DNA from 3 places in the Streptomyces lusitanus genome. Region 2 is predicted to be linked to each of the others. Evidence: riboswitches for the same ligand, from Rfam matches in the RefSeq annotation. Region 2 holds a riboswitch; each other region holds the start of a gene.
The links. Region 2 has a riboswitch for cobalamin ahead of ACFOSY_RS27750 (cobalamin biosynthesis protein). Riboswitches for the same ligand answer to the same signal wherever they lie in the genome.
Positions count from the first base shown of each region.

Region 1: another riboswitch for cobalamin. It lies ahead of ACFOSY_RS12640 (ABC transporter substrate-binding protein); the one in region 2 lies ahead of ACFOSY_RS27750 (cobalamin biosynthesis protein).
Region 3: another riboswitch for cobalamin. It lies ahead of ACFOSY_RS10390 (energy-coupling factor ABC transporter permease); the one in region 2 lies ahead of ACFOSY_RS27750 (cobalamin biosynthesis protein).

Region 1 is NZ_JBHRWL010000007.1:178,119-185,271, reverse strand. It holds gene ACFOSY_RS12665 (GHMP family kinase ATP-binding protein) at 1-505, shown strand, start outside; gene ACFOSY_RS12660 (cysteine synthase family protein) at 502-1,524, shown strand; gene ACFOSY_RS12655 (ATP-grasp domain-containing protein) at 1,521-2,774, shown strand; gene ACFOSY_RS12650 (MFS transporter) at 2,767-4,035, shown strand; gene ACFOSY_RS12645 (class I SAM-dependent methyltransferase) at 4,004-4,753, shown strand; cobalamin riboswitch at 4,807-4,984, shown strand; gene ACFOSY_RS12640 (ABC transporter substrate-binding protein) at 5,013-6,038, shown strand; gene ACFOSY_RS12635 (FecCD family ABC transporter permease) at 6,035-7,150, shown strand; gene ACFOSY_RS12630 (ABC transporter ATP-binding protein) at 7,147-7,153, shown strand, end outside.
Region 2 is NZ_JBHRWL010000021.1:57,627-64,779, reverse strand. It holds gene cobN (cobaltochelatase subunit CobN) at 1-2,633, opposite strand, end outside; gene ACFOSY_RS27755 (cobyric acid synthase) at 2,630-4,141, opposite strand; gene ACFOSY_RS27750 (cobalamin biosynthesis protein) at 4,138-5,079, opposite strand; cobalamin riboswitch at 5,198-5,317, opposite strand; gene ACFOSY_RS27745 (hypothetical protein) at 5,511-5,732, opposite strand; gene ACFOSY_RS27740 (inorganic phosphate transporter) at 5,761-7,023, opposite strand.
Region 3 is NZ_JBHRWL010000006.1:178,492-185,644, reverse strand. It holds gene ACFOSY_RS10415 (DNA repair ATPase) at 1-1,008, shown strand, start outside; gene ACFOSY_RS10410 (hypothetical protein) at 1,146-1,661, shown strand; gene ACFOSY_RS10405 (energy-coupling factor ABC transporter ATP-binding protein) at 1,640-2,491, opposite strand; gene cbiQ (cobalt ECF transporter T component CbiQ) at 2,488-3,237, opposite strand; gene ACFOSY_RS10395 (energy-coupling factor ABC transporter substrate-binding protein) at 3,245-3,649, opposite strand; gene ACFOSY_RS10390 (energy-coupling factor ABC transporter permease) at 3,646-4,365, opposite strand; cobalamin riboswitch at 4,396-4,578, opposite strand; gene ACFOSY_RS10385 (ABC transporter substrate-binding protein) at 4,781-6,373, shown strand; gene ACFOSY_RS10380 (ABC transporter permease) at 6,394-7,153, shown strand, end outside.

The DNA of each region.
Region 1 (7,153 bases), on a different contig from region 2:
CCTCGGCGTCCTCGCGGACATCGAGCGCGCCGACAGTGTCTTCCTCGACGGGTTCGCCCTGTACCTCAGCGGCCGGCACCGGGTGGTGCGGCGGCTGGGCGCGGACATCGGCTTCCACACCGCCTACGTGACGGAACCCGGCACGGTGGACACCGCCGCCGTCACTCCCCTGCTGCTGGACCACTACCGGCGCCGCGGCGAGGAGTACGAGCGGTGTCTGACCGATCTGCTGAAGGGCTTCGACTCGGGCGACCCGGCAGCCGTCGCCCGCGCCGCGACGGTCAGCGCCGCGTTGTCCCAGGAGGTGCTGCCCAAGGCGACCTTCGGCAGCCTCCAGGCCCATCGTGAGCGGTTCGGCGCCGACGGCGTCTTCGTCGCCCACACCGGCAGCCTGGCCGGCTACCTCTTCACCTCACGCCCGCGGGCCGAGGTCACGTCCGAACTCTCCGCGTTCTTCCACTCGCTCGGCCACCAGTGCACCTTCGCCCAAGGAGGCTACGGGTGATCCACCCCCACATCGCCGACGCCCTGAAAGTCCCCGACCTCGTCCGGCTCACCGACGGCCTGGTCCTGCTGCGGTTCGAATCGATGAAGATCTACTCGGCCCTGGCCGCCGTCCGCCATCTGCTGGAGCGGGGCACGGTCCGCCCGGGCCAGACCCTCATCGACAGCTCCAGCGGCATCTACGCCTACGCCCTCGCCCTGGCCTGCCACCGGTACGGCATGCGATGCCACATCGTGGCGTCCACCACCGTCGACGCCACCACCCTCGCCCAGCTGGAGATCCTCGGCGCCACGGTGGAACAGGTCAGACCGTCGCGCAACCTCAAGCTCGACCAGGAACTGAGAGTGCGACGGGTGCGGGAGATCCTCGCGGAGCGTCCCGGCCACCACTGGATGCGCCAGTACCACGACGACGTCCACTACCTCGGCTACCAGGAGGTCGCCGACCGGATCGCGGCGGAGTTCCCGCACGCGCCGCTGACCGTCGTCGGCGGGGTGGGGTCCGGAGCCTCGACCGGCGGCATCGTGGAACGCCTGCGCGTGACGGATCCCTCGGTGCGTCTGGTCGGCGTCCAGCCCTTCGGCAGCGTCACCTTCGGCAGTCAGGACCATCACGATCCCGAGGCGATCATCGCCGGCATCGGCTCGTCGATCGTCTTCGACAACGTCCGCCACCACCTCTACGACACCGTGCACTGGCTGGACTTCACCCACGCCATGTCCGGCGCCGTCGCCCTGCTGCGCGAGCACGCGGTGTTCGCCGGGCTGTCCACCGGTGCCGGCTATCTGACGGCGACGTACGAGGCCCGCCGTCACCCCGACCGACTGCACCTGGTGATCGGGGCCGACACCGGACACCGCTACGTGGAGCGCGTGTTCGCCCGGCACACCGAGGCCCTGGACCCGGCCGCGCTGAAGCCCGTCGAGGTCCGCGGTCCGGAGGAGATGACCATGCCCTGGTCGAGGATGACGTGGCGGCGCACTCCCTGCCCGGCACGCTGGAAGGAGAGTGCCGCATGACCGTGGCCTGCCTGGAGTCGCTGACCTTCGGCCTCGGCCGTCTGGTCCGGGCCGCCGACCGGCTCGGCGAGCGCCTGCTGCTCCTCACCCGGGACCCCGCCTACTACACCTACGAACTGGACCGGCTGCCCGCCGGCGCCCTCGACGTCGTCGTGACCGACACCTTCGACGTGGAGCGGTCCGCCGCTCTGCTCCGGCGCACCCCGGGACTGCGCGGCCTGATCAGTTCCACCGACACCTGGACCCTGGCCGGCGCCGCCCTCACCGAACGCCTCGGCCTGCCCGGTCTCGACCCCGCCGTGCTGCGGCTGACCCGGGACAAGGCCGCCGTACGCAACCGGCTGCACGACGCGGGTCTCACCCGCGCACGGGCCGTCGAAAGCGCCGCCCCGGACCGCGAGGCACGCGCGCTGCTGCTCAAGCGGACGGGGCTGCCGCTCGTGCTCAAGGACACGGCGGGCACCGGCAGCCAGAACGTGTGGCTGGTCCGTGACGAGGAGGAACTCGACGCGGCGCTGGCGGAGGCGTCCGGCCGGGACCTGAAGGGACGGTTGTTCGCCGAACCCTATTTCAGCGGCCCGGTGTACAGCGCCGAGACGCTCACCTGGGACGGCCGCACGCGACTGCTCGGCGTCTCCAGCCGGCTCATGTCGCCGGAGCCGCACTTCCGCGAGGAGATCACCGCCTTCCCCGTGGCGTTCCCGGCCCCACAGCGGACATCACTCGAGTCCTGGCTCGATCAGGTGCTCGCCGCCATCGGTTACACCGACCGGTTCGCTCACGTGGAGTTCGTACTGACCGCCGACGGCCCGGAAGTGGTGGAGGTCAACCCCCGCATCGGAGGCGCGCTGGTCGGGGAGGGCCTGTGCCGGGCGCTCGGCGTCAACGTGTACGAGGCGATGATCGAGGCCGCGCTCGGCCGCCGCCCCCGTCTCATGGACGCGGACTGTCCCGGCGGTCCGGCCGTCGCCTTCGTTCTCGGCTACCCGGCCGCACCCGGCGTGTTCACCGGCGTCACCGGGCTCGACCGGCTCACCGGCATGCCGGGAACACCCGCCTGGTACCCGGTCAAACGCGTCGGCGATCCCGTCGAGCACCTGGGCGACAGCCGGGGATACGCGGGCATCGTGTACGCCGAGGCGGAGACCGCCGAACTCGCCACCCACCGCGCGGTGGCCGCGGCCGGTGCCCTGCGGGTACGCACCGGCCCGTTCTCCGACCCGGCCGGCCCGGAGGCGCCCGGTGGGTGAACGCACCGCCCGGGAACCGGGCCTGCGGGCCTCGCTGTTCCCGCTCACCGGCCCGCTGCGGTTCCTCCTGCTCAGCTCGTTCCTCATTCCGCTCGGCAGCTTCATGGTCCTGCCGTTCATGTCGGTGTTCCTGCACGAACGGCTCGGGATGGGGCTCGGCACGGTCGGTGTCGTCCTGGCCGTCGCGTCGCTCGTGCAGTTCTCCGGCGGCATCGTCGGCGGGGCCCTCGCGGACCGGATCGGGCTGCGCCGCACGATGGTGTGGGCCCTCGTCGTGCGCACCGCCGGTTTCACCGGGCTCCTGCTGGCCCTGCGCTGGCCGCCCCTCGCGGTCGGCGCGCTGGTGCTGACCTGCTGCGGTGCCGCGCTCTACCTGCCCGCGAACAAGGCGTACCTGGTGCACGGCGTCGACGACGCGCGCCGGCCGGCGTTCCTGTCGGCGGGCAACGCGGCACTCAACGCCGGAATGGCGGTCGGCCCACTGATCGCCGGACCCTTCGTCCTGTCCTCGCCCGGCTGGCTGTTCGCGGCCGTCACGGCGCTGTTCCTCGCGGTCACGGCGGGACACGCACGGCTTCCCGGACCCGACGGCACGCATCGCACCGAGTCCGCGGACACGGCTCGCCCGGGTCTCCTCGCCGGTGTGGCGGTCCTGCCGTTCGCCGCCAACGCGCTGGCCTTCTACCTCTACTTCCACTTCCAGCACTTCCTGGCGGTGTACGCCGTCGAGCGCGCCTCCAGCGCGTTCTACAGCGTGGTGCTGCTGCTCTGCTTCACGCTGGTCATCGTCGTACAGCCGCTCGCGTCCGGCCTGATCCGGCGCATGCCGTACGCCCTCGCCCTCGCGGTCGGCTTCACCGGTCTGGCGGCGGGCCTGGCCGTGCTGGCGGCCGGTACCCGGGCGGCACTGCTGGCGGGCGGAGCGCTGATCACCCTCGGCGACATCGTGCTGTTCCTCAACAACGACCTGGAGGCGCTGCGCCGCAGCCCCCGCTCCGACGCCGTGGTCTTCGGTCAGCAGCGGCTGGCCGCGGGCCTGGGCGCCTGCGCGAGCGGCGTGCTGGGCGGCCAGCTGTACGGCCTCGGCGAACGGGCGGGACACACTGGATGGTTCTGGCTGCTGGCCGCCGTCCAGTGTCTGCTGCTTCCCCCTCTGCTGCTCACGCTGCGCCGTCGCACGGCGCGGCTCCCTGTCCCCGACGGCGATCCCGAAGGAGCACTGACGCGCGATGACACGGACGGGCGGATTCCAGGACGATGACTTCTGGACCGAGTTCCATGACTTCCTCTTCTCCGAGCAGCGCTACGAACAGGCCGAGGAACTGCTCGACACCTCCCCGCTGCTCGCTCTCCCCGACGGGTCACGCGTGCTGGACCTGTGCTGCGGGCCGGGCGTGTTCACGGTCCCGCTCGCCCGCCGCGGGCACCGCGTGACCGGAGTGGACCTGAGCCCGGCCATGCTGGACCGGGCACGCAAGCGGTCGGCGGACGCCGGTGCCGACGTGACGTACGTACGAGCCGACGCCCGCGCGTACGAGGCACCGGGCGGCTTCGACGTCGTCCTCAACATGTTCACCTCCTTCGGGTACTTCGAGGACCCCGCCGACAACGCGCGCGTCCTGCGCACGATGTACACCTGCCTGGCACCCGGCGGCACACTCGTTCTGGACGTCGCCGGGAAGGAGCTCCTGGCCCGCAGGGTCACCCCGCCCAAGGTGGTGCGGCGGGGCGACGACCTGATGGTGCAGACCGACACCGTGCTGGACGCGTGGGCGCGACTGCGCAGCGAGTGGGTGCTGGTCCGGGGCGAGCGGGTGACACGGGCCACCCTGACCTGGTTCGTGTACAGCGCGGTGGAGCTGCGGCGGATGGCCGAGGAGGCGGGGTTCGGGCGCGTGGAGGTCTTCGGCGGGTTCGACGGGCGCCCCTACGACGAGAACGCCGAGCGGCTCGTCCTGCGGGCGGTCCGCGAGGCGTGAGGAAGGCGGGGCGTGCGGCCGGGCCCGCACGCCCTTTCGCCGTCGGCTCGGGGAAACGTAGGATCACCTGGTCATCGCCGCGACGGGAGACAGGAAGCCGGTGCGAATCCGGCACGGTCCCGCCACTGTGACCGGGGAGCGCCCCTCCGACATGCCACTGCGCCCAGCGCGGGAAGGCGGAGGGAACGCCGATCCGGGAGTCAGGACACTGGTCCGTCGCGGGCCCGATCCGAGGAGCGCGGACTCCAGGAGGCTTCACGTGTCCCCTTCGTTCACCCCTGCCCGCACACGCGGGTTCCTCCGTGCCACGGCCGCTGCCCTGGCTCTTTCGTCCGTGCTGCTGACCACCGGCTGCGGCTCGTCCGACGGGACCGACGGTGACGGGAAGGCCACCGCCGCGGCGCCGGCGGGCTTTCCCGTCACCGTCGACAACTGCGGTGTGAGGACGACCTACGACGAGCCCCCGTCGCGGGTGGTCACCATCCACCAGCACCCCGCGGAACTCATGCTCGCCCTCGGCCTGAAGGACCGCATGGTCGGCACGGCCTTCCCCGACTCCGCCGTCCTGCCCGAACTCGAGAAGGACTACGAGGCGATCCCCGAACTGGCGGAGAGGGAACCGTCGTTCGAGACGGTCCTGGACGCCGAGCCCGACTTCGTCTACGGCGGCTACGGCAGCGCCTTCGACGAGAAGGAGGGCCGTTCCCGCGAGGCGTTCGCCGACGCCGGCATCGACACCTACCTCAACCGCGAGTACTGCGGCAAGAAGAAGGTGACGATGCAGGACACCTACGACGAGATCCGCACCATCGGCACGATCTTCGGTGTCCCGGACCGGGCCGCCAAGCTGGTCGCCGACCTGCAAAGCCGCGTCGGCAAGGCCACCGCGGCGGTCGAGGGCGGATCCCGGGTGTCCGTCTTCGTCTACGACAGCGGCGACAAGAGCGCCTTCACCGCGGGCGGCAAGAGCCTGGGCACCGAGCTCATCCGCCTGGCCGGCGGCGAGAACGTCTTCGCCGACCTGGACGACGTCTTCGGCGACGTCTCCTGGGAGCAGGTCGTCGAGCGCAAGCCGGACGTCATCGCCATCTACGACTACGCCGGCGCCGGAAGCGTCGAGGAGAAGAAGAGGTACCTTCTCTCCCAGCCCGCGCTCGCCGACGTACCCGCCGTCAGGAACAAGCGGTTCGTCGTCCTGCCCCTGACCGCCACCCTGGTCGGCATCCGCTCGGCCTACGCGGTCGAGGACCTGGCCCGCGGACTGCACCCCGAGAGCTTCCGGTGACCCAGGCCGCCACGGGCACGCCCGCCGAAGAGGCGGTGCGCCGGCGGAAGGCCGACGCGTCAGGGGCGGGCCGTACGAAGTTGGCCGTCACACTGCTCGTACTCACCGCCTTGCTCCTGGTCTCCGCCATGGCGGGCCTCGCGATCGGCTCCGTCCAGGTGCCGCCCGGCCAGGTGTGGGGCATCGTGACGCACGCGCTGGGCGCCGGCTGGCAGGATCCGGACTGGTCGCGGGCCCGGGAGACCATCGTGGTGGACGTGCGGGCGCCGCGGGTGCTGCTCGGTGCGGTCACCGGTGCCGGTCTGGCGGTGATCGGCACCGCCCTGCAGGCCCTGCTGCGCAATCCGCTCGCCGAGCCCTACCTGCTCGGCGTCTCCTCCGGGGCGTCGCTCGGCGCGGTCTCGGTGATCGTGTTCGGGGTCACGCTCTTCGGGCCCCTCTCCCTGTCGGTGGCCGCCTTCGCGGGGGCCCTGGGCGCGCTCCTGCTCGTGTACGCCACCGCCCGCACCGGCGGACGCATCACCTCGTCACGGCTGGTGCTGTCCGGAGTGGCGATCGCGGCGGTCCTCACCGCGCTCCTCGATCTGCTGCTGCTCACCACCGACCGCGGCAACGAGGCCCGCGCGGTCCTCGCCTGGACCCTCGGCGGCCTCGGCGGCGTCGACTGGGGCACGCTGTGGCTGCCGAGCACGGCCCTGCTGCTCGGCGTCGGCGTCCTCCTGGCGCAGGCCCGCAACCTGAATCTGCTGCTGGCCGGCGAGGAGGCGGCCACCACGATGGGACTGGACGTCGCCCGCTTCCGCGCCCGGCTGTTCGTGCTGCTCTCCCTCGTGACGGGCGTGCTGGTCGCGGCGGCCGGACCGATCGGCTTCGTCGGCCTGATGATGCCGCACATCGTGCGCCTGTTCGTCGGCGGCGACCACCGCCGGGTCCTGCCGACGGCGGCGCTCGGCGGGGCGGTCTTCCTCGTCTGGGCCGACATCGCCGCACGGACGGTCGCATCACCGATGGAGATACCCGTCGGCGTCCTCACCGCCCTGTGCGGCGGTCCGTTCTTCCTGTGGCTGATGCGCCGGGACGCCCGCCGCGGCACCGACCGAGGAGTGGCATGACCG
Region 2 (7,153 bases):
TGCGTCCGCATCGCCGACGTGCCCCACACCGTCAGGCCGACGGACTTCGGATACTCACCCGTGTCCGCCAGGTAGCGCTGCACCAGCGAGTCGGCGAGCGACTGCCCGACCTCCCAACTCAGCCGCGACGGGATCGCCTTGGGGTCGACCGAGTAGAAGTTCCGGCCGGTCGGCAGCACGTTGACCAGTCCACGCGTGGGTGATCCGGACGGTCCCGCCGGGACGTATCCGCCGTCCAGCGCCCGCAGGATGTGCCCGATCTCGTCCGTCGTCCGGGCCAGGCGCGGTACGACCTCCGTGCAGGCGAACTGCAACACCGCCACGGCGTCCGGGAGTTCGGTCCCCAGCACCTCCCGCACCAGGCCCGCCACGCTCCCGGCAGCCCAGTCCCGCTGCTCCATGCCCTCCGCGAGCCGTCGGCACAGCTGCTCCAGCAGGTCGATCGCGTCCGCCGCCGACCGCGCCGGGCCGTCCACCAGATCCGTCAGCTCCACCGGCGCCTTCACCGGCGCGCCCGGCTCGGCCAGCAACTCCTTCTCCGCCAGCCCGAAGTGCTCGGCCAGCGCCGCCCTGAGCCCCGGCAGCGCGTTCGCCTGCCCGCCCCACACCTGCGAGGCGCGCAGCACGGCGAGCACCAGGTTCACGCGCGGCTCGCCGACCGGGCCGCCGCCGAGGACGTGCAGTCCGTCGCGGATCTGCACATCCTTGATCTCGCACAGGTAGCCGTCGATGTGCATGACGAACTCGTCGAACGCGTCGTCGTCCGGCTGGTCGTCCACGTGCAGGTCGTGGTGCAGCTCGGCGGCCTTCACCAGCGTCCAGATCTGCGCACGGACGGCCGGCGCCTTCGCCGGGTCCAGGTCGCTGACCAGCGCGTACTCGTCGAGCAGCTGTTCCAGCTTCGCCAGGTCGCCGTAGGTGTCGGCCCGCGCCATCGGCGGCACCAGGTGGTCGACCACCGTCGCGTGCCCGCGCCGCTTCGCCTGGGTGCCCTCACCGGGGTCGTTGACGATGAACGGGTAGACCAGCGGCAGGTCGCCCAGCACCGCGTCCGGCGCGCACCCGGCGCTCAGCCCGAGGCCCTTGCCGGGCAGCCACTCCATCGTGCCGTGCTTGCCCATGTGCACGACCGCGTCCGCGCCGAAAGTGTTCTCCAGCCAGCGGTAGGCGGCCAGGTAGTGGTGCGAGGGCGGCATGTCGGGGTCGTGGTAGATCGCGATGGGGTTCTCGCCGAAGCCGCGCGGCGGCTGGATCATCACGACGACGTTCCCGAACTGGAGGGACGCCAGCACGATGTCGTCCCCGTCGACGTACAGCGAGCCCGGCGGCTCACCCCACGCCTGCGTCATCGCCTCCTTGAGCTCCGGGTCGAGCGTCTCGAACCAGGCCCGGTAGTCGGCCAGCGGCACCCGCGCGGGCGCGGCGGCCAGCTGCTCCTCCGTCAGCCACTCCACGTCGTGCCCGCCGGCGGAGATCAGCCGGTGGATCAGCTCGTCGCCCTCGGCAGGGTGTCCCTCGACCACGTACCCGGCGTCCCGCAGCGCGTCCAGGACGCGCACCGCCGAGGCGGGCGTGTCCAGCCCCACCGCGTTGCCGACGCGCGAGTGCTTCGTCGGGTACGCGGTGAAGACCAGGGCCAGCTTCTTCTCCGCGTTCGGCTTGTGCCGCAGCGCCGCGTGCCGTACGGCGATCCCGGCGACGCGCGCGGCCCGCTCGGGGTCGGCGACGTACACCGGCACCTCGTCGGGGCCCTGCTCCTTGAAGGAGAACGGGACGGTGATCAGCCGCCCGTCGAACTCCGGGATCGCGACCTGCATCGCCGCGTCCATGGGGGAGAGGGCCGCGTCGGACTCCTCCCAGGCCGCCCGTGAGGTGGTGAGGCACAGCCCTTGCAGCACCGGCACGTTCAGCTCGGCGAGCGCGCCGACGTCCCAGGCCTCCTCCTCGCCGCCCGCCGACGCCTGCGAGGCGTGGCTGCCGCCGGCCGCCAGCACCGTGGCGACCAGCGCGTCCGCCCGCCCCAGCAGCTCGTACAGCTTCGGGTCCGCGCCGCGCAGCGAACCGCAGTACACGGGCAGCGCGTTGGCGCCCCGCGCCTCGATCGCGTCGCACAGCGTGTCCACGAAGGCGGTGTTGCCGCTGAGTTCGTGCGCGCGGTAGAAGAGCACGCCGACCGTCGGGCGGCCCTCCACGAGGTCCCGGGAGCCGTGGACGCCGAACTCCGGCATCGTGCGCGGCTGTTCGAACCCCTCGCCGGTCAGCAGCACGGTGTCCGACAGGAACCGCGCCAGCTCCGCGAGGTTCTCCGGGCCGCCCTCGACGAGGTACCGCAGCGCCTCGGCCACCACGCCCGCCGGGACGCTCGACTCGGCCATCAGCTCCGCGTCCGGCACGCTCTCCCCGCCGAGCAGCACCGTGGGGATGCCGGACGCCTTCAGCGCGGCAAGACCGTCCTCCCAGGCGCGCTTGCCGCCGAGCAGCCGTACGACGGCGAGGTCCGCGCCGTCGAGCAGCGCGGGCAGTTCCTCCGCGACGTCCACGCGGGTGGGGTTGCCGATGCGGTAGCCGGCGCCGGAGGCCCGGGCCGCCAGCAGGTCCGTGTCGGCGGTCGACAACAACAACACTGTGCTCATGCGGGCGCTCCCGGTGGGATGAAGGGCAGTCCTGTCGGCGCGCCGGACTCGATGAGCCGCCACAGCGCGTCCGTGTCCGCGTGCTGTTCGATCAGGTCGCCGAGCCGGTCGAGCTGCTCCTCGCGCAGCGCGGCGAAGGAGGTGTCGGGGGCCGGCACGAAGCGGCGGCCCGCGGCCCGCGCCACCTCGCGCAGGAAGGCCCGCCGGAAGGCGTCCGACTCCAGCGAGCCGTGCCAGTGGGTGCCCCAGGTCTGTCCGACCCGGCACCCGTCCAGGAAGGGTTCGCCGCCGAGGACCTCGGCGACCCCGTGATGGATCTCGTACCCCTCGACGGGCTCACCGAGGGCTTCGCCCGACGGACGCGTGAGGGTCTTCTCCCGCGCGAACCGCACCCGTACGGGCAGCACGCCGAGCCCGTCGACCCGTCCCCGCCGGCTCTCGACGTCGTCCTCGATGTGCTCGCCGAGCACCTGGAAGCCGCCGCAGATCCCCAGCACGGGCCGCCCCTCGGCCGCCCGCCGCCGCAGCGCGTCCGCCAGCCCGCGCTCCCGCAGCCACTCCAGCGCCTTCACGGTCCCGCGCGTCCCCGGTACGACCACGAGGTCGGCGTCGGCCAGTTCCTCGGGGCGGTCCACGAACCGCACCACGACGCCCGGTTCGGCGGCGAGCGCGTCCACGTCGGTGAAGTTGGACATCAGCGGCACCGCGCACACGGCGACCCGCAGCACGTCCTCGCCGACCGGAGCCGCGACCACGGACTCCCGCACGGTGCCCCGCAGCGACACCCTGAGTCCGTCCTCCTCGTCGATGCCGAGCCCGTGCCGGAACGGCAGCACGCCGTACGTGCGCCGCCCGGTCAGGCCGTGCAGCATGTCCAGGCCCGGCTCCAGGAGCGAGACGTCGCCGCGGAACTTGTTCACCAGGAACCCGGCGACCAGTGCCTGGTCCTCGGGGGAGAGCAGCGCGACGGTGCCGAAGAAGGACGCGAAGACGCCGCCCCGGTCGATGTCGCCGACGACGAGGACCGGCAGGCCCGCGTTGCGTGCGACGCCCATGTTCACGATGTCGGTGCGCCGCAGATTGATCTCGGCCGGGCTGCCGGCCCCCTCGCAGATCACTGCGTCATACGTGCCCCGCAGCCGCTCCAGACAGTCGAGGACCGTGCCGAGCAGTTGTTCCTGCCGTCCGCCGTGGTAGCCGCGGGCGCTCATCTCGCCGACCGGGCGGCCCATCAGCACCACCTGGCTGGATCGCTCGCCGCCCGGCTTCAGCAGCACCGGGTTCATCAGCGCGGTCGGCTCGACGCGGCACGCCTGGGCCTGCATGGCCTGCGCCCGGCCGATCTCGGCGCCCTCCCGCGTCACGAACGAGTTCAGCGACATGTTCTGCGCCTTGAACGGCGCGACCTTCACGCCCTGGCGCACCAGCCACCGGCAGATCCCGGCGGTGACCACGCTCTTGCCGGCGTCCGAGGTGGTCCCGGCGACCAGCAGTCCGCCACCGCTCACGTCGCACGTCCCTTCAGCACGCGCCGCGCCGCCACACCGGCCGCCAGCGCCAGCCAGCCGACGCGCCGTGACAGGCGCACCGCCCGGTCGATGTCGGAGACGGCGACGGGGCGTCCGCCGCCGTTGAGGACGGGCCGGTGCTCGACCCGGCCGCCGTAGGAGAGGGGCCCGCCGAGCCGTACGCCGAGCGCGCCCGCGAAGGACGCCTCGACGGGACCGGCGTTGGGGCTGGGGTGCTTCGCCGCGTCCGCGCGCCACGCCCGTACGGCGCCGCGCGGGTCGGGCCCGGTGAGCGCGGCGAGGACGGCCGTCAGGCGTGCCCCCGGCCAGCCGGCGACGTCGTCGAGGCGGGCGGACGCCCAGCCGTAGCGGCGGTAGCGGGGCGACCTGTGACCCACCATCGCGTCCAGGGTGTTGACGGCCCGGAAGCCCACCAGACCCGGCACCCCGGCGACCGCGCCCCACACCAGGGCGCCCACCACGGCGTCGGAGGTGTTCTCGGCGACGGACTCCACCACGGCGCGGGCGATCCCGTCGGCGTCCAGGGCCTGCGGGTCACGCCCGCACAGGTGCGGCAGCCGCTCCCGGGCGGCCTCGACGTCCCCGGCCTCCAGCGCCCGCGCGATGACGCGGGCCTCGCGGGCCAGCGAGGTCCCGCCGACGACGGCCCAGGTGGCGACGCCGGTCAGGGCCGTGGAGGCGGCGGGGGAGGAGCGTACGAGACGGGAGGCGAGGGCGGCCGACGCGACGGCTCCGCCGACGCACACGGCGGTGTGCACGGCTCCGCGGCCCCGGTCGTCGCGCCACAGCACCCGCTCCACGGCGGCCGCGGCCCGCCCGAAAGCGGCGACCGGATGCCCACGGCGCGGATCGCCGAGCAGCAGGTCGCCGAGGAGGCCGGCGGCGGCGCCGTACGCGAACACGCGATCGGCACCCATGGGTCAGCCGGTGACGGATCCGGAGGGAACGGCCCCGAAGGGGGGTGGGGTGTCGCTGGTCGACCTCGGCAGGCTGCCGCGCATGGCGATATGTCCTCACTCAGGGTGTCCGCGCCCTGGTTCGACGAGACCGGCGGCGAGAGTTCCTGGCTCCCGGGGGTGGTGACCCCGGTGACAGTGGCGGGACCGCGCCGGATTCGCACCGGCTTCCTCTCCTGCCGCCGTAATGGCGGAGGCAGTCCACCATGCCCCCGGAAGGGCCGTCAACTTGCCGTTGACCTGCGGGGCTGAAGTGTGCCGAGGCCCACAGAGGGGCTCACGTGGGTGACGGCCGTGCACGCCGTGACCGGCCGGCGGGGGCGCGGACACGGCGAAGGGCGGGACGGGAGCCGCTGCTCCTGCCCCGCCCGCTCACGCGTGCGGCCCGGTGGTCAGGCCATGATCAGGTAGATGCCGTAGCCCACCGCCGCCGCGCACGCGGCGAAGCAGGCGTAGGCGCCGGTGACCGCGAGGCCCGCGGACCGGCCCTCGGCGGTCGCCCGCTCGCGGCGGGACAGACCGGAGATGCCGAGGGTGAACAGGGCCACCAGGGCCACGGTGACCACGAGGCTGACGCCGAACACGGAGCCGAGGGCCGCCCAGTCGATCTTCATGCTGCTTCTTCCTTCGTGCCGGACGCGGTCAGACGGTCGTCGAGGCGGCCGACGGGGCCTGCGGGTCGGCGCCGACCGGCGCGGGGATGGTGGCGGAGAGCTCCTCGGCGGCGGGGCCGGCCGGCGGCGGGGTCACGGCGGCGATCGCCTGGGTGACCACACCGGCGGGCTCCTCGGAGGCCTCGGGGGTGTCGTGCTCGTTGACGTTGGTGTGGTCGACGACCTCGCGCCGGGAGATCTTCCAGATGGCCGCGCTGGAGGCGACCAGGAAGACGGCCACCACGGCCGTGCCCCAGCTCCCGAAGCCGCACACCCACTCGGCGAGGGCCGCGACCAGGGCGGCGGCCGGCAGGGTCAGGCCCCAGGCGACGAACATCCGGGTGGCCGTGGACCAGCGGACCACGCCGCCCTTGCGGCCGAGGCCGGCGCCCATCACGGAACCGGACACGGAGTGCGTCGTGGAGAGGGAGAAGCCCAGGTGCGAGGAGGCCAGGATGACCGTCGCGGCGCTGGTCTGGGCGGCGAAGCCCTGCTGCGGCTGGAGGTCGGTCAGGCCCTTGCCCATGGTGCGGATGATGCGCCAGCCGCCCAGGTAGGTGCCCAGCGCGATGGCGAGACCCGCGGAGAGGATGACCCACACCGGCGGGTCGGAGTCGGGGGCGACGGCGCCGCCCGCGACCAGGGCGAGGGTGATGATGCCCATCGTCTTCTGGGCGTCGTTGGTGCCGTGGGCCAGGGAGACCAGGCCGGCCGAGGCGATCTGCCCGGCACGGTAGCCCTTCTCGGAGGCCTTGGTGTCGGCGTCGCGGCCCAGGCGGTAGGTGAGCCGGGTGGCGAGCATCGCGGCGATGCCGGCCACCAGCGGGGCGGCGATCGCGGGGAGCAGGACCTTGGTGACGAGCACGTCGCCGTGCACCGCGCCGAAGCCGGCGGAGGCGACCGTCGCGCCGATCAGACCGCCCATGAGGGCGTGCGACGAGCTGGAGGGCAGGCCGACCAGCCACGTGAGGAGATTCCAGAGGATCGCGCCGACCAACGCGGCGAAGATGACCTCGGGACGGATGCCGGCCTCGTCGACGAGGCCCTTGGAGATCGTGTTGGCGACCTCCACCGAGAGGAATGCGCCGACAAGGTTCAGCACGGCGGACATGGCCACCGCGACCTTGGGCTTGAGTGCACCGGTCGAAATGGTCGTTGCCATCGCGTTGGCGGTGTCGTGGAAACCGTTCGTGAAATCGAACGCGAGTGCGGTTACCACCACAATCGCGAGGATCAGCGAGAAGCTTTCCATTTACCCAGGCAATCGTTCGAGGTCATTGGCTGGTCGAACGTAAGTAACCAGGGTGAACGGAAGATGAACTGGAACGGGCATCGCGGTGACCGTAAGAGGGGGTGTGTGCTCCGCCGTCCAGCCCAGGCCG
Region 3 (7,153 bases), on a different contig from region 2:
GCCGAGGCGCCGAACGCCACCGCCCGCCAGGAGGTCGAGAAGATCAACTTCGCGCTGGCGGCGGGCGGCAACACCCTGCTGCACCTGGACGACATCCAGCACACCTCGCCCGAACTGCTGCAGCAGTTCATCCCGTTGTGCGACGCCACCCGCCGGGTGGAAGGCGTCTGGCAGGGCGAGCCGCGCACCTACGACCTGCGCGGCAAGCGGTTCGCGGTGTGCATGGCCGGCAACCCGTACACCGAGTCCGGCGAGGTCTTCCGGGTCCCCGACATGCTGGCCAACCGGGCCGACGTGTGGAACCTGGGCGACGTCCTCACCGGCAAGGAGGACGTCTTCGCGCTCAGCTTCGTGGAGAACGCGCTCACCGCGAACCCGGTGCTCGCCCCGCTCGCCGGACGCGACCGCGCCGACCTGGACCTGCTGATCCGGCTCGCCTCCGACGACCCGACGGCCCGTCCGGACCGCCTGCGCCACCCGTACGCGCCGACCGAACTCGACCGCGTGCTCGCGGTGTTGCGCCACCTGCTCACGGCCCGCCGCACCGTCCTCGCGGTGAACGCGGCCTACATCGCCTCCGCGGCCCGCTCCGACGACGCCCGCACCGAGCCGCCGTTCCTGCTCCAGGGCTCCTACCGCAACATGAACAAGATCGCCCAGCGGATCCAGCCCGTGATGAACGACGCCGAACTGTCCGCCGTCGTCGAGGACCACTACACGGCCGAGGCCCAGACCCTCACCACCGGCGCCGAGGCGAACCTGCTGAAGCTGGCGGAGCTGCGGGGCACGCTCACACCCGAACAGGCCGCCCGCTGGGCGGAGGTGAAGGCGGCCCACGTCCGCACACTCACCCTGGGCGCCCCCGACGACGACGCCCTCACCCGTGCGGTCTCCGCCCTCGCCCTGCTGGGCGACCGCATCGCGGCGGTCGAATCGGCGATCACGCGGGCGACGGCGGCCCCTCGGCACCTTCCGGCGCCCCCGCCGCGACAGGAGGGCAACGGCTGAACGCGCCGAACCGAGAGGACCGGCGTCGACATTCCGTTTTGTCCTCTGGCGGACGCGCGTAGACCACGGGCATCATCTGTCTGCTCCGCCTGCACAGCCGCCCCACACACCCTGGCACTCAGCAGGAAGGTCCCCCCATGAAGACCGCCAAGGCGCCGAAGCTCCGTTCGGTCCTGACCGCTCTCGCCCTCGTCGTCGCCCCGGGCGTCGCCGTCGTGGGCACCGCCGGCGAGGCGTTCGCCGTCACCAAGATCAGCCACGCCACCGCGACCTCCATGTTCCGCGAGGTCGGCATCACCTGGTCGTCGTCCGGCGGCTGCTCCGACCGCAACGTCCCCACCTGTACGTCCTTCGACCAGCTGAACCTGGCCACGGCCCAGGGCGCCCAGACCCTGAAGCGGGCCAGCGGCTGCGCCCTGAACATCACGGGCGGCACCGAGACCGGGCACGCCTCCGGCACGTACTCGCACTGGAACGGCTACAAGCTCGACTTCGGCAAGAACACCTGCGTGACGAACTACGTCAAGAACACCTTCGCCTACATCGGCGTCCGCGGCGACGGAGCCCCCCAGTGGCGCTCCGGCTCCGGCAACGTCTACGCCGACGAGGGCAACCACTGGGACGTCACGTACTACAACTGCGGCGGCTGCTGACCCAGCAGCGCGACCAGTTCCTCCGGGGTGCGGGGAGCCGGGGCCGTGTCGTCGGCGGCCGGGCCCCGCGCCCGCAGGAACAGGCCCGCCGCCACGCCCCACGGGAGCCTCAGGCCCGACGCCGCGAGGAGGTCCCGGCGGGACAGCGTCTCCTCCGCCGGTCCCGTGTGGGCGCCCGACGGGGTGAGGAGTGCCGCGTCGTCGGCCCAGCGCAGGGCGAGGTCCACGTCGTGCGTGGCCATCACCACCGTCGTGCCGGCGGCCCGCAGACCGTCGAGGGTGGCAAGGAGCCGTTCCTGCCCGTCCGGGTCGAGGCCCGCCGTCGGCTCGTCCAGGATCAGCACCCGCGGCCGCATGGCGACCGCGCCCGCGATCGCCGTCCGCTTGCGCTGCCCGTACGACAGCAGATGCGTGGGCCGGTCCGCGAGCGCGGCGATGTCCAGCGCCTCCAGCGCCTCCGCGACCCGCGCGCGCACCTCCGCGTCGGGCAGCCCGAGGTTCAGCGGCCCGAACGACACGTCCTGCTCCACGGACGCGGCGAACAGCTGGTCGTCGGGGTCCTGCACCACCAGCTGCACGGTGGTCCGCAGCGTCGTCAGCCCCTTCCGGTCGTGCCGCACCGCACGGCCCGACAGCAGCAACTCACCGCCCCGCGGACGCAGTCCGCCGCTCAGCAGCCGCATCAACGTCGTCTTGCCGCTGCCGTTGCGCCCCAGCAGGGCAAGCGCCCGCCCCTCGCGCACCTCGAAGTCGAGCCCGGTGAACACCGGCGGCCCGTCCTCGTACGCGAACGACACACCCCGCAGGGCGACCAGCACGGACTTGCTCACGACAAGGGCCTTTCCAGGACGAAGGTGAGGGCGGCCAGCGCCGCCAGAAGCGCCCCGCTCGCGGCCGTGAACCGGGCGGACACCCGGGCCTCGGGCACCAGCACGCGCAGGGTGCCGTCGTAGCCGCGGCCCGCGAGCCCGGTCTGGAGCCGCGCCGCCCGGTCGAAGGACCGGACGAACGCGGTCGCGCCGAGCCCGCCGAGCGAACGCCAGGTCGCCGCCCGGGTGGTGTGCCCGAGGCGCGCCGCCTGCGCCCGGTGCACCCGGCGCACCGAGTCCAGCAGCAGGAAGCTCATCCGGTACGTCACCAGCGCCACGTCCACCAGAGGCGCGGGCACCCCGGCGCGCACCAGGCGCGGCAGCAGGTCCGACATCGGGGTGGTGAACGCGAACAGCAGCACGCCCAGCGACGCCGCCGAGGTGCGCAGCAGCAACTCCCCGGCGCGCGGCGGCCCGTCCTCGGCCCAGGACACGAAGCCGCCCGGACCGCCCACCCGCACCAGCAGCGTCACCGCGCCCGTGACGCAGAAGCCCAGCGGCACCCGGTAGGCCCGCCACAGCCGCCGGGCCGGCACCCCCGCCGGGCCGAGCAGCAGCACCACCGCGGTGACCAGCACCAGGGCCGCGCCCGGCCACGCGGGCAGCGAGATCGCGAGGACGGTGAGACCGAGACCGAGGACGGCCTTGTCCACCGGATGACGGCGGCGCCAGCGGCTGCTGTGCGCCGCCGCGTCGATCGGCAGCACGGAAGCGTCAGTCCCGTCCGTCGCCCACGCCGGCGGACGCGCCCGCGTCGCCCGCGCCAGCGGTGTCCACCGCATTCACCGCGCCCGCGTCTCCCGCCGCCCGCTCCCGGGCCCGCGCCTCGCCCTGCCGGCGTCCGCGCCGCAGCCCGAAGTAGTACGCGAGGACGCCCGCCCCGATCGCGGCCTGAATGGCGAACAGCGCCGACTCGATCTCCCCGGACGGCGGTTCGTACAGCGGTGAGAACCACGGCTCGTAGTCCGGGTCGATCTCGGTGATCGCGGTCTCCGCCTCGCCGTCCGCCCCGGCGAACGGCTCCTCCTTGTGGTCGCCGAGCCCGAACGCCAGCGGGATCACGGCGAGGGCGGCGACGAGCAGCAGGAGCAGGGAGTTGATCTTCGCGTTACGGCTCATCGGGCCACCGCCTGGGCCGACTCGGCCGGCTCGGTCCGCTGCTTCCCGGCCGCCGAGGCGACCAGCACCCCGAGCCGGGTCAGCTCGCCCTTGCTGGACTGCACCAGCAGCCGCATCACCAGCACGGTCAGCAGCCCCTCGCTGACCGCGAGCGGGATCTGCGTGGCGGCGAAGATGGAGCCGAACTTGCCCAGCGCGCCCAGGAATCCGCTGCCCGGGTCCGGGAACGCCAGCGCCAGCTGCACGCTCGTCACGCAGTACGTCGACAGGTCGGCGACGAACGCGGCGCAGAACACCGCGCCCATCAGCGACACGTCGTACCGGCGCAGCAGCCGGTAGACGGCGTACCCGGCCCAGGGGCCGACGATCGCCATGGAGAAGACGTTCGCGCCGAGCGTGGTGAGCCCGCCGTGGGCCAGCAGCAGCGCCTGGAACAGCAGGGTGATGGTCCCGAGCACCGCCATCACCGGCGGCCGGAACAGGATCGCGCCCAGCCCGGTGCCGGTGGGGTGGGAGCAACTCCCGGTCACCGAGGGCAGTTTCAGTGCGGACAGGACGAACGTGAACGCGCCGGACGCGCCCAGCAGGAGTGTGCTCTCGGGATGTTCTCTCACGTCACGGACGAGCGACCGGGCTCCGTGGACGACGAACGGCGCCGACGCGACGCCCCAGGCGACCGCGTGCGCCGGAGGCAGGAAACCCTCGGCTATGTGCATGGCTCAGCAGACCCTCTCCAGCACCTCGTGGATGGTTGACGCGCCTTGGCCGGTCTCCTGGCTGACGGGTACCACCGCCCGTGCTCCGCCTTCCCGGGTCCCGAGGGACCCAGTGGCTGTCCGTGAGGACTGGAGCCGGACTTCCCGATCACAGTGGCGAGGGCCGCACCGGTATCGCACCGATTTCCCGTCACCAAGGCGTGGTGACAGTAGTCCCCGTGGTGGCCCGGTGACAAGCGCCGACGGGGGGCGCGCGGAGGGCGCCCGGCAGCTCGCGACCCGGCGCACACCTGCGTGTTCGGGCTGGTGGCCCCGTCGTGCTCGAACGGGTGACTGAGGGGCCGCCGTCCTGGGCAGAGTCCTGCTGCAACTAATATGCAACAGCGATTTTCAGGCAAGAGGGATGTGAGGTTCGATGACGACCCGACTGATACGCGGCGCCGCCGCCGCGCTGGCGACGGCCGCGGCGGTCTCCGCCTGCTCCGCGCCGGGCGGCTCCGGCACCACGGACGGCGCGGCCGCGGCCGAGTCCGTCGTGATCGGCGTCTCCTCCGAGCCCGACACCCTCAGCCCGCTCCTCGGCTACGGCAAGGACGGCAACTCCAAGCTCTTCGACGGCCTCCTCGCCCGCACCGCCGACCTGACCCTGAAGCCCGCGCTGGCCAGGGCACTTCCGCGGATCACGGACGGCGGACGCACCTACACGTACACCCTGCGCGAGGGCGTGAAGTTCAGCGACGGCAAGCCGCTGACCGCGCGGGACGTCGTCTTCACGTACCGCACGATCCTCGACGACGACACCAACAACACCGCCAAGAGCGAACTCGCGGCCGTCAAGGACGTCCGCGCGGTGGGCGACGACACGGTCGTCTTCACCCTCCACCACCCCTACGCGCCGTTCGCCGCCCGCACGGTGCTGCCGATCGTCCCCGAGCACGTCGCCGGGAAGCAGGACCCCAACACCGGCCCCTTCAACACCGAGCCCGTCGGCACCGGACCGTACGTCCTCGCCGACTGGCGCAAGGGCGAGAAGCTCACCTTCAAGGCCAACCCGCACTACTGGGGCGGCGCCCCGAAGGTGAAGAAGCTCACCATGGCGATCGTCGCCGACGACGACGTCCGCGCCACCCGGCTCCGCTCCGGCGACCTCGACGGCGCCGTCCTCCCGCCCAACCTCGCCGCCACCTTCAAGAGCGACGACGACAAGAAGACGTACCGGGCCACCTCCTACGACTTCCGGGCCGTCACCCTCCCCAGCGGCAACCCCGTCACCGGCGACACCGCGATCCGCCGCGCCCTCGACCTCGCCGTCGACCGGCAGGCCATGGTCGACAAGATCCTCGACGGCGCCGGCCGCCCCGCCTACGGCCCGCTGCCCGTCGACGACCCCTGGTTCACCAAGGACGTCGAGCGGAAGCAGGACCTCGCCGAGGCCGGCCGCGTCCTCGACGCCGCCGGCTGGACGAAGGGCGGGGACGGTATCCGCGCCAAGGACGGCCGCCCCGCACGCTTCACGCTGTACTACCCCTCCGGCGACAAGGTCCGCCAGGACCACGCCCTCGCCTACGCGTCCGACGCCAAGAAGGCCGGCATCGACGTCCGCGTGGAGAGCGCCACCTGGGAGGTCATCGAGCCGCGCATGAAGCACGACGCCGTCCTCGCCGGCTTCGGCAGCACCGGCGACCCCGACTTCGGCCTCTACACCCTCCTGCACTCCTCCCTCGCCGGCGACGGCTTCAACAACATGGCGCACTACGACAACCCGGCCGTCGACCGGGCCCTGGAGACCGGCCGCCGCACCCAGGACCGCAAGTCCCGCGAGGCCGCCTACGACGCCCTCCAGCGCGCCCTCGTCAAGGACCCCGGCTACACCTTCCTCACCCACATCGACCACCTGTACGTACTCGCCGACCGCTGGAAGGGCCTCACCACCCAGACCGAACCCCACGAGCACGGCTTCGCCGCCGGGCCCTGGTGGAACGTCGAGGACTGGCAGCCCGCGGCATGACCCACGCCCCCTGGCGAGCGATGGCACGGCTCACGGCGCGCCGCGCGCTGTACGCCGTGCCGGTGCTCCTCGTCGTCACCTTCGGCGTGTTCGCCGTCGCCGCCGCCTCCCCCTTCGACCCGGTGAAGGCGTACGCGGGCACCGCCGCGCTCGGCGCCGACCAGGAGACCCTGGACCGGCTGCGGGAGAACCTGGGCGTGGACCGGCCGTTCACCGCCCGCTGGTGGGACTGGCTCACCTCCGCCCTCGGCGGCGACTTCGGCCACTCCACGGTGATGCGCCAGCCGGTCGCCGAGGTCATCGGCGAACGCCTGCTGTGGTCCACGCTGTTGTGCGCGGTCGCGTTCGCCGCGGCCGTGCTGCTCGGGACCCTGCTCGGCGTGCTCGCGGCCCGCCGCCCCGGCTCGTTCACGGACCGCGCGGTCACCTCCGCCGCGTACGTCCTGGAGGCCGCCCCGGTCTTCTGGATCGCGCTGCTCGCCGTCTGGCTGTTCGCCCTCCAGCTGGACGTCCTCCCGGCGGGCGGCCTCACCGACACGGGCAGCGACCGCGTCACGTTCGGCGGGCTGGTCCAGCACCTGGTCCTCCCCGCCGGCGTCCTCGCCGTCTCCCAGCTGCCCTGGTTCACCCTGTACGTCCGCCAGGGCGTCGGGGACGCCCTCATGGAGGACCCCGTACGCGGCGCGAGGGCGCGCGGCCTGAGCGAACGCACCGTGCTGCTCGGCCACGCCCTGCGCTCCGGACTCCTGCCGGTGCTCACGCTCATCGGCTCCCGGGTGC